2 regions of the Nocardiopsis sp. LDBS0036 genome follow, and region 1 is predicted to be linked to the other one. Evidence: riboswitches for the same ligand, from Rfam matches in the RefSeq annotation. Region 1 holds a riboswitch; the other holds the start of a gene.
What was found. Region 1 has a riboswitch for glycine ahead of gcvP (aminomethyl-transferring glycine dehydrogenase). Riboswitches for the same ligand answer to the same signal wherever they lie in the genome.

Region 2: another riboswitch for glycine. It lies ahead of gcvT (glycine cleavage system aminomethyltransferase GcvT); the one in region 1 lies ahead of gcvP (aminomethyl-transferring glycine dehydrogenase).

What each region holds. Positions count from the first base shown of each region.
Region 1 is NZ_CP141103.1:284,340-289,842, reverse strand. It holds gene gcvP (aminomethyl-transferring glycine dehydrogenase) at 1-1,793, opposite strand, end outside; glycine riboswitch at 1,892-1,981, opposite strand; gene UIS43_RS01065 (MerR family transcriptional regulator) at 2,213-2,701, opposite strand; gene UIS43_RS01060 (bifunctional nuclease family protein) at 3,167-3,640, opposite strand; gene UIS43_RS01055 (FHA domain-containing protein) at 3,811-4,353, opposite strand; gene UIS43_RS01050 (mannose-1-phosphate guanyltransferase) at 4,979-5,503, opposite strand, start outside.
Region 2 is NZ_CP141103.1:5,537,397-5,542,899, forward strand. It holds gene glyA (serine hydroxymethyltransferase) at 1-1,023, opposite strand, end outside; gene gcvH (glycine cleavage system protein GcvH) at 1,031-1,411, opposite strand; gene gcvT (glycine cleavage system aminomethyltransferase GcvT) at 1,570-2,682, opposite strand; glycine riboswitch at 2,827-2,928, opposite strand; gene UIS43_RS23745 (penicillin-binding transpeptidase domain-containing protein) at 3,147-4,067, shown strand; gene UIS43_RS23750 (3-deoxy-7-phosphoheptulonate synthase) at 4,185-5,240, opposite strand; gene UIS43_RS23755 (AMP-binding protein) at 5,474-5,503, opposite strand, start outside.

The sequences.
Region 1 (5,503 bases):
CGGTGGGCCTCGCCGCGCGAGCGGTGGTAGCCGCGGATGGCCAGCAGCCCGGCGAACTCGCCCTGGGACCCGGCGTTGGGCTGGAGGGACACCGCGTCGTAGCCGGTGACCTCGGCCAGCCAGGCCTCCAGCTGGCGGATCAGGGTCACGCTCCCGGCGGCCTGGTCCAGCGGCGCCAGCGGGTGCAGCCCGGCGAACTCGGGCCAGGTGACGGGCTCCATCTCCGCCGTGGCGTTGAGCTTCATGGTGCACGAGCCCAGCGGGATCATCGTGCGGTCCAGGGCCAGGTCGCGGTCGGAGAGGCGGCGCATGTAGCGCAGCAGCGAGGTCTCGCTGCGGTGGGTGCCGAACACCGGGTGGGTGAGGTAGTCCACCTGGCGGGCCAGCTCGGCGGGGAGGCGGTCGGCGTCCTCGTCCACGCTCAGGCGCACGCGCGAGGAGCCGCGCTCGGCCTCGCCGAAGGCGGCCAGGACCTTCTCCAGGTCGGCCTCGGTGGTGGTCTCGTCCACGCTCACGCCGACCGTGTACTCGTCCGCGGCCAGCAGGTTGTACCCGGCCTCCAGGGCGGACTCCACGACCCGGGCGGCACTGGGCACGCGCACGCGCAGGGTGTCGAAGTAGGCCCGGTGCAGGACCTCGAAGCCGCGCTCGGCGAGGGCGTCGGCCAGGGCGGCGGTGCGGGTGTGCACCTGGCGGGCGATCGCGCGCAGGCCGTCGGGACCGTGGTAGACGGCGTACATCCCGGCCATGACGGCGAGCAGGACCTGCGCGGTGCAGATGTTGCTGGTGGCCTTCTCGCGGCGGATGTGCTGCTCGCGGGTCTGGAGCGCCAGCCGGTAGGCGGGCTTGCCCGCGTTGTCCACCGAGACGCCGACCAGGCGGCCGGGCAGCTGGCGGCGCAGCTTCTCGCCCACGGACATGTAACCGGCGTGCGGGCCGCCGAAGCCGAGCGGGACGCCGAAGCGCTGGGTGGAGCCGACGGCGATGTCGGCGCCCAGGTCGCCGGGGCTGCGCAGCAGCGTCAGGGCCAGGATGTCGGCGGCCACCACCGCGAGGGCGCCGCGTTCGTGGGCCTGGGCGATGACCCGGCCCGGGTCGCGCACGGCGCCGCTGGAGGCCGGGTACTGCACCAGGACGCCGAAGGCGTCGCCCTCGGGCAGGCCCTGCGACAGGTCGGCGACCACGACCTCGATGCCGAGGGGTTCGGCGCGGGTGCGCAGCACGTGCAGGGTCTGGGGGAAGACGTCGGCGTCGACGACGAAGACGTCGGCCCTGCTCTTGGAGGCGCGGCGGGCCAGGGTCATGGCCTCGGCGGCGGCGGTGGCCTCGTCGAGCAGGGAGGAGCCCGAGACGGGCAGGCCGGTCAGGTCCGAGACCATGGTCTGGAAGTTGAGCAGGGCCTCCAGGCGGCCCTGGGAGATCTCGGGCTGGTAGGGCGTGTAGGCCGTGTACCAGGCGGGGTTCTCCATGATGTTGCGCAGGATGACCGGCGGGGTGAGGGTGCCGTAGTAGCCCTGGCCGATCAGCGAGGTGCGCACCTGGTTGCGGGAGGCCAGGTCGCGCAGCTCGGCCAGGGCCTCGGCCTCGCTCAGCGCCGGGGGCAGGTCAAGCGGCGCGCTGCGGCCGGGGCCGGTGAGGATGGACTCGGGCACGGCGTCGGCCATGAGTTCGGCGGTGGAGCCGTAGCCGACCGCCTTGAGCATCTCCTGGACCTCGGCGGGCGTGGGGCCGATGTGGCGGTCGGCGAACACCCGGGCGGGTGCGCCGGGGGTGTGCACGGGCTGGTCTGGCACGGAGACCTCCTGGTGACAGGGCCGAGTCGGGTCGGCGGTGTTCCTCACGGTCTCCCCCTCTGTCACCGGGCACGACGGCGCCCAGGCTTCAGAGCGGCCTCCTCCACGCGGTCCATGGTGCCTGAGAGGTTACTGGGGAGTATTGCCCCGTCGGCGCCCCGTTGCGGGGTCTCTCTCGCGCGGTGTCGACAGCCAGCTGACGATCTGTACGTGTGTACAAGCAGGGTGAATGTCGGTTTTCATCCCTGTTGTGACTACGACCGTACTCGATGGCTGCCCCGGGCGGCTCTTCCGGGCAGGCGTTTCGCCCACATCACACCCAGAACCTGGAGGTTCGTCCAAATAACCGCGGCCCCGAAGCACCCGCGCCCCCTGCCGACACACGGCCGCCCCGGGGCTGGGGGCGGCGCCTGTCGGTCTCAGCCGGTACGGCGCTCCCGGCGGCGCCTGGCCAGCTCGTCCACGGGCTGGGGCGCGGCGGCGGGCAGGTCGGCCCGCTCCTCCGCGGGCACCACGCCCAGGGCCTCCTCCACCTCGCGCCAGACGTTGCCCAGCGCCAGTCCGAACATGCCCTGCCCGCGCTGCATGAGGTCCACGACCTCCTCCGGGGAGGTGCACTCGTAGACGCTGACGCCGTCGCTCATGAGGGTGATGCGGGCCAGGTCGGGGGCGGGACGGCCGCGCAGGTGGTCGACCGCGGTGCGGATCTGCTGGAGGGATATCCCGGTGTCCAGGAGCCGTTTGGCGACCTTGAGCAGCAGGATGTCGGGGAGGCTGTACAGGGGGGCGTTGTGGGCTCCGGTGAGCACGCTCGGCTCCACCAGGCCGGTCCTGGCCCAGTAGTCGAGCTGGCGGTAGCTGATCCCGGCGGCCGTACACGCCGCGGGGCCCCGATACCCGACGTCCATAGGCAGCGCCACCAAGTCTTCTTCGCACAGTAGGCCCTGCTGCCCCGCTAGCCGCAGCGCGGACCGCCTGTCATGGGGATCCCGCTTGCCGCTCGCTACCGCCACGCCGACCTCCGGCTTCTCGTCCCACGGCGGTCTCGACAGGGGATGTCCACTCAGGGAACGGGTGCGCCGTGGGTTCCACTGCACTGAAGGTAGGACGGCCGACCGGCAGCGTCAACGACACCACGCGGCGCGTCGCCAAGTGCGCGCGGCGCCGGTGTGCCGGGGCCTCCCCGTTGGCGCCCGACGCGCACCCGGGGGTTTCGGCCCTGATCATTACGACCACTTCCGTTACCCAATCTATCACCGGCTCCACGGGTGAAGCCGCAGGTCGGGGCGTGTCCTCCCCGGCCCGCGCCACCGCAGCGGCACGGGACCCGCGCCTGGGCGCGGGCCCCGGGGGAGTGCACGTGCGTCACCGGACTACTCCGTGCGCCTGCCGAAGTCCTCGGGCGAGATGTTGTCCAGGAACTCCCGGAACGCCTCGACCTGGTCCTCCTGCTCGTCCGGGATGGGCATCCCGGCCTCGTCGATCACGTCCTCGTGCGCGTAGATGGGCGTGCCCGTCCGTAACGCCAGGGCGATCGAGTCGGAGGGGCGCGCGCTCACCTCCACACCGTTGCTGAAGACCAGCTGGGCGTAGAAGATGCCGTCGCTGAGGCCGGTGATGTTCACCGTCTTGAGCCCGGTGTCCAGGGCGTCGAGGACGTCCCGGAACAGGTCGTGGGTGAGCGGTCTGGCCGGCGCGACGCCCTGTTGGGCCAGCGCGATCGCGGTGGCCTCCACGCCGCCGATCCAGATAGGCAGGTAGCGGTCGCCTTCGGATTCCTTGAGCAGGACAATCGGCTGGTTCGAGGGCATCTCAACACGGACGCCGACGACCTCCATGTGCTTCACAGCGTCTCCGTCCCACGAGTCGTGATGCCGGATGGGCGCTCGTCCCTGCTCCCGCTGTGGATCAGGACCCGAGGGCGAAATCGGCACCCTTCGTTACAAAGTTCTCCGGCGGCGGGGGGCCGCAAACCTCATCGGCCCACCCGCCGCTCCCGCGGTCGTCCCCGCGCCGGTCAGCGGCGCGGTTTGGTCAGCAGGACCATCCGGAACTTGCCGATCTGGATCTCGTCGCCTCCGCCGAGCTGGGCCTCGTCGACCGGCTCGCGGTTGACGTAGGTGCCGTTGAGGCTGCCCACGTCGCGGACTCCGAACCCGTCGCCGCGGCGGAAGAACTCCACGTGGCGCCGGGAGACGGTGACGTCGTCCAGGAAGATGTCGCTGTTGGGGTGGCGGCCGGCGGTGGTCACGTCACTGTCCAGCAGGAAACGGCTCCCGGCGTTGGGGCCGCGCCTGACCACCAGCAGAGCCGTGCCCGGCGGCAGAGCGTCGGGGTTGGCGGGGTCGTCGCCGCCCAGCTCGTCGCCGGACTCCTCCTCTTCCAGGGCCTGTATGCCCGAGAGGGAGATGGTGGACGTGACGTCTCCGCCGGAGTCCCTGCCAGTGCCGGGTCGGGGGCCCTGCTGTTCGGCTCTGCGGATCGGAGTTCCGCAGTGGGAGCAGAAACGGGCATCATCCGCAACGGCGTGACCGCACTGCGTGCAGTAAACGCTCGACATAGGTCGGCTCGGCCTCCTACCGCACGGGGCGGTGCTTGATTGGGCTGATCGGTGGCACGTACCGGGCGTCGGGCGGGCACGCGGCCCGCACGCCGTCCGGTACGCGGTGAGACGGCCCGCTGTCGCGGCAGCGGTGCGCCTCACGCGGTCGGTCGCTAGGTCTCATCCCCCGTGTCGCACTCCTTGTCACCACCGGCGAGGGTGTCCGCCGTTGCCGGGATACCCGGTCCGATAGGCGACGCGGCGCTTCGGGGAACACTCGACTTTAAACCATATCCCTGTCCAGGAAGGGTTTTGCTCCTCCCCCGCCCACTGTGGACGACCCGTCGGGAACGGATCGCCGAGCGGTGTGCCCGCCGTCGCGGAGGGTGTCCGGCGACGGCGGCGGGCCGGGTCGGGGCAACACGCCTGTCCTGGTGCTGATGCCGTGTCGGCGGGTTTGGTTCTCCACGGATCCCCCTGGATTCGCGCCGACTTCACCGGACCGCCACGACCTGCCTGTATGCCCATTTTAACCCGCGGGGTCACACACGGTAGGGGCCGCGCCCGCGCACCGGGCGTGACGACGCGGGTACGCGCCGCGCGGGCGCGGACGGGCGACCCGTCCGCGCCCGCGCGGCCCGCCTCAGCCCTCGGCCCGTTCCACGACGGCCGCCCACTCGTCCAGCAGACGGTGTGCGGTGTCGGAGTTGGGACCTTCGGCCCAAAGATGGGTGACGGCCTCCGCGGTGTCGGGGAGGACCAGGGCCCAGCTCCCGTCCGGCTCGATCACCCGGACGCCGTCGGTGGTGTCGAGTTCGCGGCCGCCAGCCGCCTCCACGACGGCGCGCATCACGCTCCCCTTGACCGCCCACGGGGTGGGCACCGAACGGCGCAGCAGGTGCGCCTGGGGGATCGTGCGGTCGATCTGGCTCAGCGATCGGCGGGTCCTGGCCACCAGCGCCAGCAGCCGCACGAAGGCGGCGATGGCGTCGGTGGTGGGGCTGAACCGCGGCACGATGAACCCGCCGCGGCCGTCGCCCGCGAAGATGACGTCGTCCTGGGCCTGGACCGCCTTGGTCAGCTCGTCGGTGGCCGTGGCCGTCCAGTGGACCTTGACCCCGTGCGAGGCGGCCACGGTCTCGGCGACGCGGGTGGTGGTGACGGGCAG
Region 2 (5,503 bases), 1.3 Mb from region 1:
GTCCTCGGCCTCCTGGCCGTTGAGCTCGGAGTTCACCAGGTCCACCAGGACCAGGTGCACGTCCGTGCCCCCCGAGAGCACCTTCACGCCGACCTCGGCCGCGTCCGGCCGCGTCAGCCGCTCGGCGAGCAGCCTGGCGCCCGAGACCGTGCGGCGCTGGCGGTCGGCGAACTCCTCGCCCGCGGCGACCTTGAGGGCCACCGCCTTGGCCGCGATCACGTGCTCCAGCGGCCCGCCCTGCATGCCGGGGAACACCGCGGAGTTGATCTTCTTGCCCAGCTCGGCCTTGGCCAGGATCATGCCGCCGCGCGGGCCGCCCAGGGTCTTGTGCGTGGTCGTGGTGACCACGTCGGCGTGCGGCACCGGGTTGGGGTGCAGCCCCGCCGCGACCAGACCGGCGAAGTGCGCCATGTCCACCATCAGGAGCGCGCCGACCGAGTCCGCGATCTTGCGGAAGCGGGCGAAGTCCAGCTGGCGCGGGTAGGCCGACCACCCGGCGACGATCATCTTGGGCCGGTGCTCCTCGGCGAGCGCCTCGACCTCGTCGTAGTCGACGGTGCCGTCCTCGTCGCGCACGTGGTAGGCCACCGCGTTGAGGATCTTGCCGGAGTAGTTGATCTTCATGCCGTGGGTCAGGTGGCCGCCGTGGGCCAGGTCCAGGCCCAGGATGGTGTCACCCGGCTTGAGCAGCGCGAAGTACACGGCCGTGTTGGCCTGCGCGCCCGAGTGCGGCTGCACGTTGGCGTGCTCGGCGCCGAACAGCGCCTTGGCGCGGTCGATGGCGAGCTGCTCGACGACGTCGACGTGCTCGCACCCGCCGTAGTAGCGGCGGCCCGGGTACCCTTCCGCGTACTTGTTGGTCAGGACGGTGCCCTGGGCCTCGATCACCGCCTGGGGGGCGAAGTTCTCCGAGGCGATCATCTCCAGGGTGTCGCGCTGGCGGGCCAGCTCCGCGTCGACCGCGGCCGCCACCTCGGGGTCCAGTTCGCCCAGCGTCTGGTTGAGCGTGTTGTCAGTAGCCATCGGGGGCCTACTCCTCGCCTTCGGTCAGCTTGGTGTACTCCTCGGCGGAGAGAAGGTCGGTGGGCTCCTCGGAGATCCGGGCCCTGAACAGCCAACCGTCCTCGAAGGGCGAGGAGTTGATGGTCTCGGGCTCGTTCTCCAGGATCGCGTTGACCTCGGTGACCTCACCGCTCACGGGCGAGTAGACGTCGCTGACGGACTTGGTGGACTCCACCTCGCCGCACGGCTCGTCCGCGGTCACCTCGCTGCCGACCTCGGGCACCTCGACGTAGACGATGTCGCCCAGGGACTCGGCGGCGAACGAGGTGATCCCGACGGTGGCGATCCCGTCCTCGACCACGACCCACTCGTGTTTGGCGGTGTAACCCAGCTCCGTGGGAACGCTCACTTCAACTCTCCTTGGAGGTGTTCCATTTTCCTGCCGCGCGCCCGTACGGCTGCCCGGCCCGGCCTACGCCCGGTCGCGCCCCGTGCGTGCGGGTCCCCTGTGTGGGGATCCCGCCGCGCCGGGGCGTGCGGGCCTTCGGGGTGTGAAGGCCCCTGCTCCTACGACTGCCGCTTGTAGAACGGCAGCTCGACCACGTCGACGTCCTCGCCCCGCCCGCGCACGTCCACGGTGAACGCGCCGGTCGAGGTGTCGAGGTCGCCGTCCACGTAGGCCATGGCGATGGGGCGGCCCAGGGTGGGCGAGGGCGCGCCGCTGGTGATGGTTCCGACGGGGGTGCCGTCGCGCAGGACCTCCTGGCCCTGGCGCAGCGGGCGGCGCCCGCGCGCGACGAGGCCGATGAGGCGGCGGGGGCGGGAGGAGCGGGAGGCCTCCTCCAGGGCCGCGCGGCCCACGAAGTCGCCCTTGTCGAACTTCACGACCCGGCCCAGACCGGCGTCGAAGGGGGTGAGGTCGGCGGTCAGCTCCTGCCCGTACAGCGGCATCCCGGCCTCCATGCGCAGGGTGTCGCGCGCGGAGAGCCCGGCGGGGACGAGGCCGTGCCGCTCACCCTCGGCCATGAGGGCATCCCACACCTTGGGGGCCCTGTCCGCGGGGCTGACGAAGATCTCGAAGCCGTCCTCACCGGTGTAGCCGGTACGGGCGAGCAGGACGGGCTCGCCGGCGACGGTGTGCTCGTACCCGGCGTAGTAGCGGATGCCGTCCAGGTCGGCGTCGGTCAGCGGAGCCAGGACGTCGACGGCGCGGGGCCCCTGGACGGCGATCAGCGCGTACTCGGCCGACTCGTCGCGGACCTCGACGTCGAAGCCCGCGGCCCGCTCGGCCAGGGCCGGGGCGACGACCGCGGTGTTGGCGGCGTTGGCCACGACGAGGTACTCGTCCTCGCGGAGCCGGTAGACGATGAGGTCGTCCAGGACACCGCCGTCCTCGGCGGTGATCATGGAGTAGCGGGCGCGCCCCACCTTGACCTGGGACAGGTGGCCGACCAGCGCGTGGTCGAGGGCCTGGGCGGCCTGCGGGCCGGTCAGCCGGATCTCGCCCATGTGGGAGAGGTCGAACAGGCCCGCGGCCTCGCGCACCGCACGGTGCTCGGCGGTCTCGCTGCCGTAGCGCAGCGGCATGAGCCACCCGGCGAAGTCGACGAGGGTGGCGCCGGCCTTCTCGTGGACCTCGCGCAGCGCTGTCGCGCGCGGCGCGGATGCGGCATCTGACATGGGCACTCCCGAGAGGATGGGCGTCGTGACGTGCGTGGCGTTGCCATCCTCCCCCTCTGTCATCTGTGCCTGAGAGCTTCGCCGCGCGCTCGGCGCGGCTTGCACCTTCGGCGAGGGACGGCTGTCCCTGCTTTCCAGAGTGGTCTCGCCCGTACGGTCCGCTGTGCCTGAGAGGTTGTCTTCGGGGAGGGATTGCTCCTTCGGCGGCCCGCGCTGGATACGCGGGCACTCTCCCGTACGGGGTCAGCAACACGTTCAGCCTAGCAGCGGCCGTGAACGGCGCCCAAGGGTGCCCGGTGCCGCGCGGGAGCTCCCGCGCGGCGCCCGTGAGCGGCGCCGTCGCGCGCCGTCCGCGCCGTGTCCGGCGCGCCCCCTCCGGTCTTCGACACTCCGTCCGCCTCCACCCTGGAGCGGGAACGCGGGGATTAGCGTGTGCGGAGAGTACCGACCGGGGAGGGAGACGGATGCGAACCGACACCGGGAGGACGGCGCGCTCGCTCGCGGCCGGATGCGTCCTGTCCCTGGCCGCGGGCACGGGGTGCGCCGGGGCCGTGGACGGACCGCGGGAGCCGGATGGGCACGCCCGGGAGGGGGCGGAGGCCGGGCCCCCGCCCCTGACGCGGGGCGACGTGGCCGCCGTCGAGCGCGAGGACCTGGAGGCGGTGTTCGCCGACGCGGGTGTGGAGGGCGCCTTCGTGCTCCACGACGTGATGGAGCGGGAGGCGACCGTGGTGGGTCCGGAGCGGGCCCGCGAGCGCGCGGTCCCCGCGTCCACCTTCGACCTCGTCAGCACACTGGTGGGGCTCCAGACGGGCGCGGTCGGGGACGTGGACGAGGTGGTGCCCCACGGGGGCGGATCCCGGTCCGCCGACCGGCGGGAGCGGGACACGGCCCCGCGCGAGGCCCTGCCCGACTCGAACGTCCCCGTCTACCAGGAGGTGGCCCGCCGGGTCGGGCACGGGCCGATGGCGGCCTGGGTGGACCGGCTGGACTACGGCAACCGTTCGGTGGGCGACGCGAACGCGCTGGACCGCTTCTGGCTGGAGGGGCCGCTGGAGATCTCCGCGATGGAGCAGACCGCCTTCCTGGCCAGGCTGGCCCGCGACGAACTGCCCGTGGACGACGCGCACCAGGAGGCGGTGCGCGCACTCGCCCTCCTGGAGGAGGGCGACGGCTACGCCCTCCACGCCAAGGCCGGGCGGGGCCGGGAGGCCGACCCCGCGCCGGGCTGGTGGGTCGGCTGGGTCGAGCGCGGCGAGGACCTGTACACGTTCGCGCTGCGCGTCGAACCGGAGGGGGACGAGGACGCCGAGCTGGCCGAGTCCCTGGGACGGGAGATGCTCGTGGAGCTGGAGGTCCTGCCCGAGGAGGGGCGCACCGCCTGAGCGCCGCGGGGCCCGCGACGCGCGTCGGCCCGCCCCCGTCACGGGAGCGGGCCGACGCGCGCAGGAGAGTCCGTTCCTGGACGGGCCTCAGCGAAGCGGAGGTCCCAAGACCACCCGCTAGGCCTTGCGGCGCTGGCGCACGGCCTCGGCCAGCTGGGTCAGCACCTCGCCGGTGGTCTCCCAGCCCATGCACTTGTCGGTGATCGACTGGCCGTAGGTCAGGGCGGCGGGGTCGCCCAGCTTCTGGGCCCCCTCGACGATGAAGCTCTCCAGCATCACGCCGATGACGCCCGTCTGGCCCTCGGCGACCTGGGCGGCGATCGCGGCGGCCACACCGGGCTGGCGGGTGTGGTCCTTGCCGCTGTTGGCGTGGCTGGCGTCGATCATCAGGCGGCGGGGCAGCCCGGCGCCCTCGATGACGTCCAGGGCGGCGTTGACCTGCCCGGCGCCGAAGTTGGGGCCGCTGCGGCCGCCGCGCAGGATGACGTGGCAGTCCGGGTTGCCCTCGGTGACGACCACCGAACCGGCGCCGGTGGGGTCGATACCGAAGAAGGTGTGCGAGGCGGCGGCGGCGCCGACCGCGTCCACGGCCACCTGGACGTCGCCGTCGGTGCCGTTCTTGAAGCCCACGGGCGTGCTCAGGCCGCTGCTCAGCTGGCGGTGCACCTGGCTCTCGGTGGTGCGCGCCCCGATCGCGCCCCAGGAGACGACGTCGGCGATGTACTGCGGGGTGATGGGGTCGAGGAACTCGGTCCCGGCGGGCAGCCCGAGCGCGTTGATGTCCAGCAGCAGCTTGCGCGCGGTGCGCAGGCCCCGGTGCACGTCGTAGGTGTCGTCCAGGCCGGGGTCGTTGATCAGGCCCTTCCAGCCGACGGTGGTACGCGGCTTCTCGAAGTACACGCGCATCACGACGCACAGCTCGTCGCGCAGGGAGGGCACCAGCTCCTTCAGGCGGCGGGCGTAGTCCATGGCGGACTCGGGGTCGTGCACCGAGCAGGGGCCCACGACGACCAGCAGGCGGTCGTCCTCTCCGTCCAGCACCCGCTTGACCTCGGCGCGGGACTCCTCGACCAGGGCGCTGCGCTCGGCGCCCAGCGGGAGCTCGGCCAGCAGGTCCCGGGGCGCGATGAGCGGCTTGTAACTGGCCACCCGGGTGTCGTTGGTGCTCGGCATGGTGTTCCCCTCGGGTCCCGTCTGTCGTGTTTTCCGCTGTCGCCACGAAAACCGTCTTATGAAAACAGTAGCGCGGACGGTTCGGCGCTCCGCTGCCGCGTCGGCCGGCACGGTTCGCGTGACAGAAAACACCACACCGGTTTCGGGTGCCGAAAAGCGTCTCATTGCGTGAGACGGAATTCTCCCGGTTCCCGCGGCCATTTCCGTCGGGGGCGGCTCCGGAGCCCGGTCGGTCACCGCTCCAACCCCGGGAGGTCCTCCTC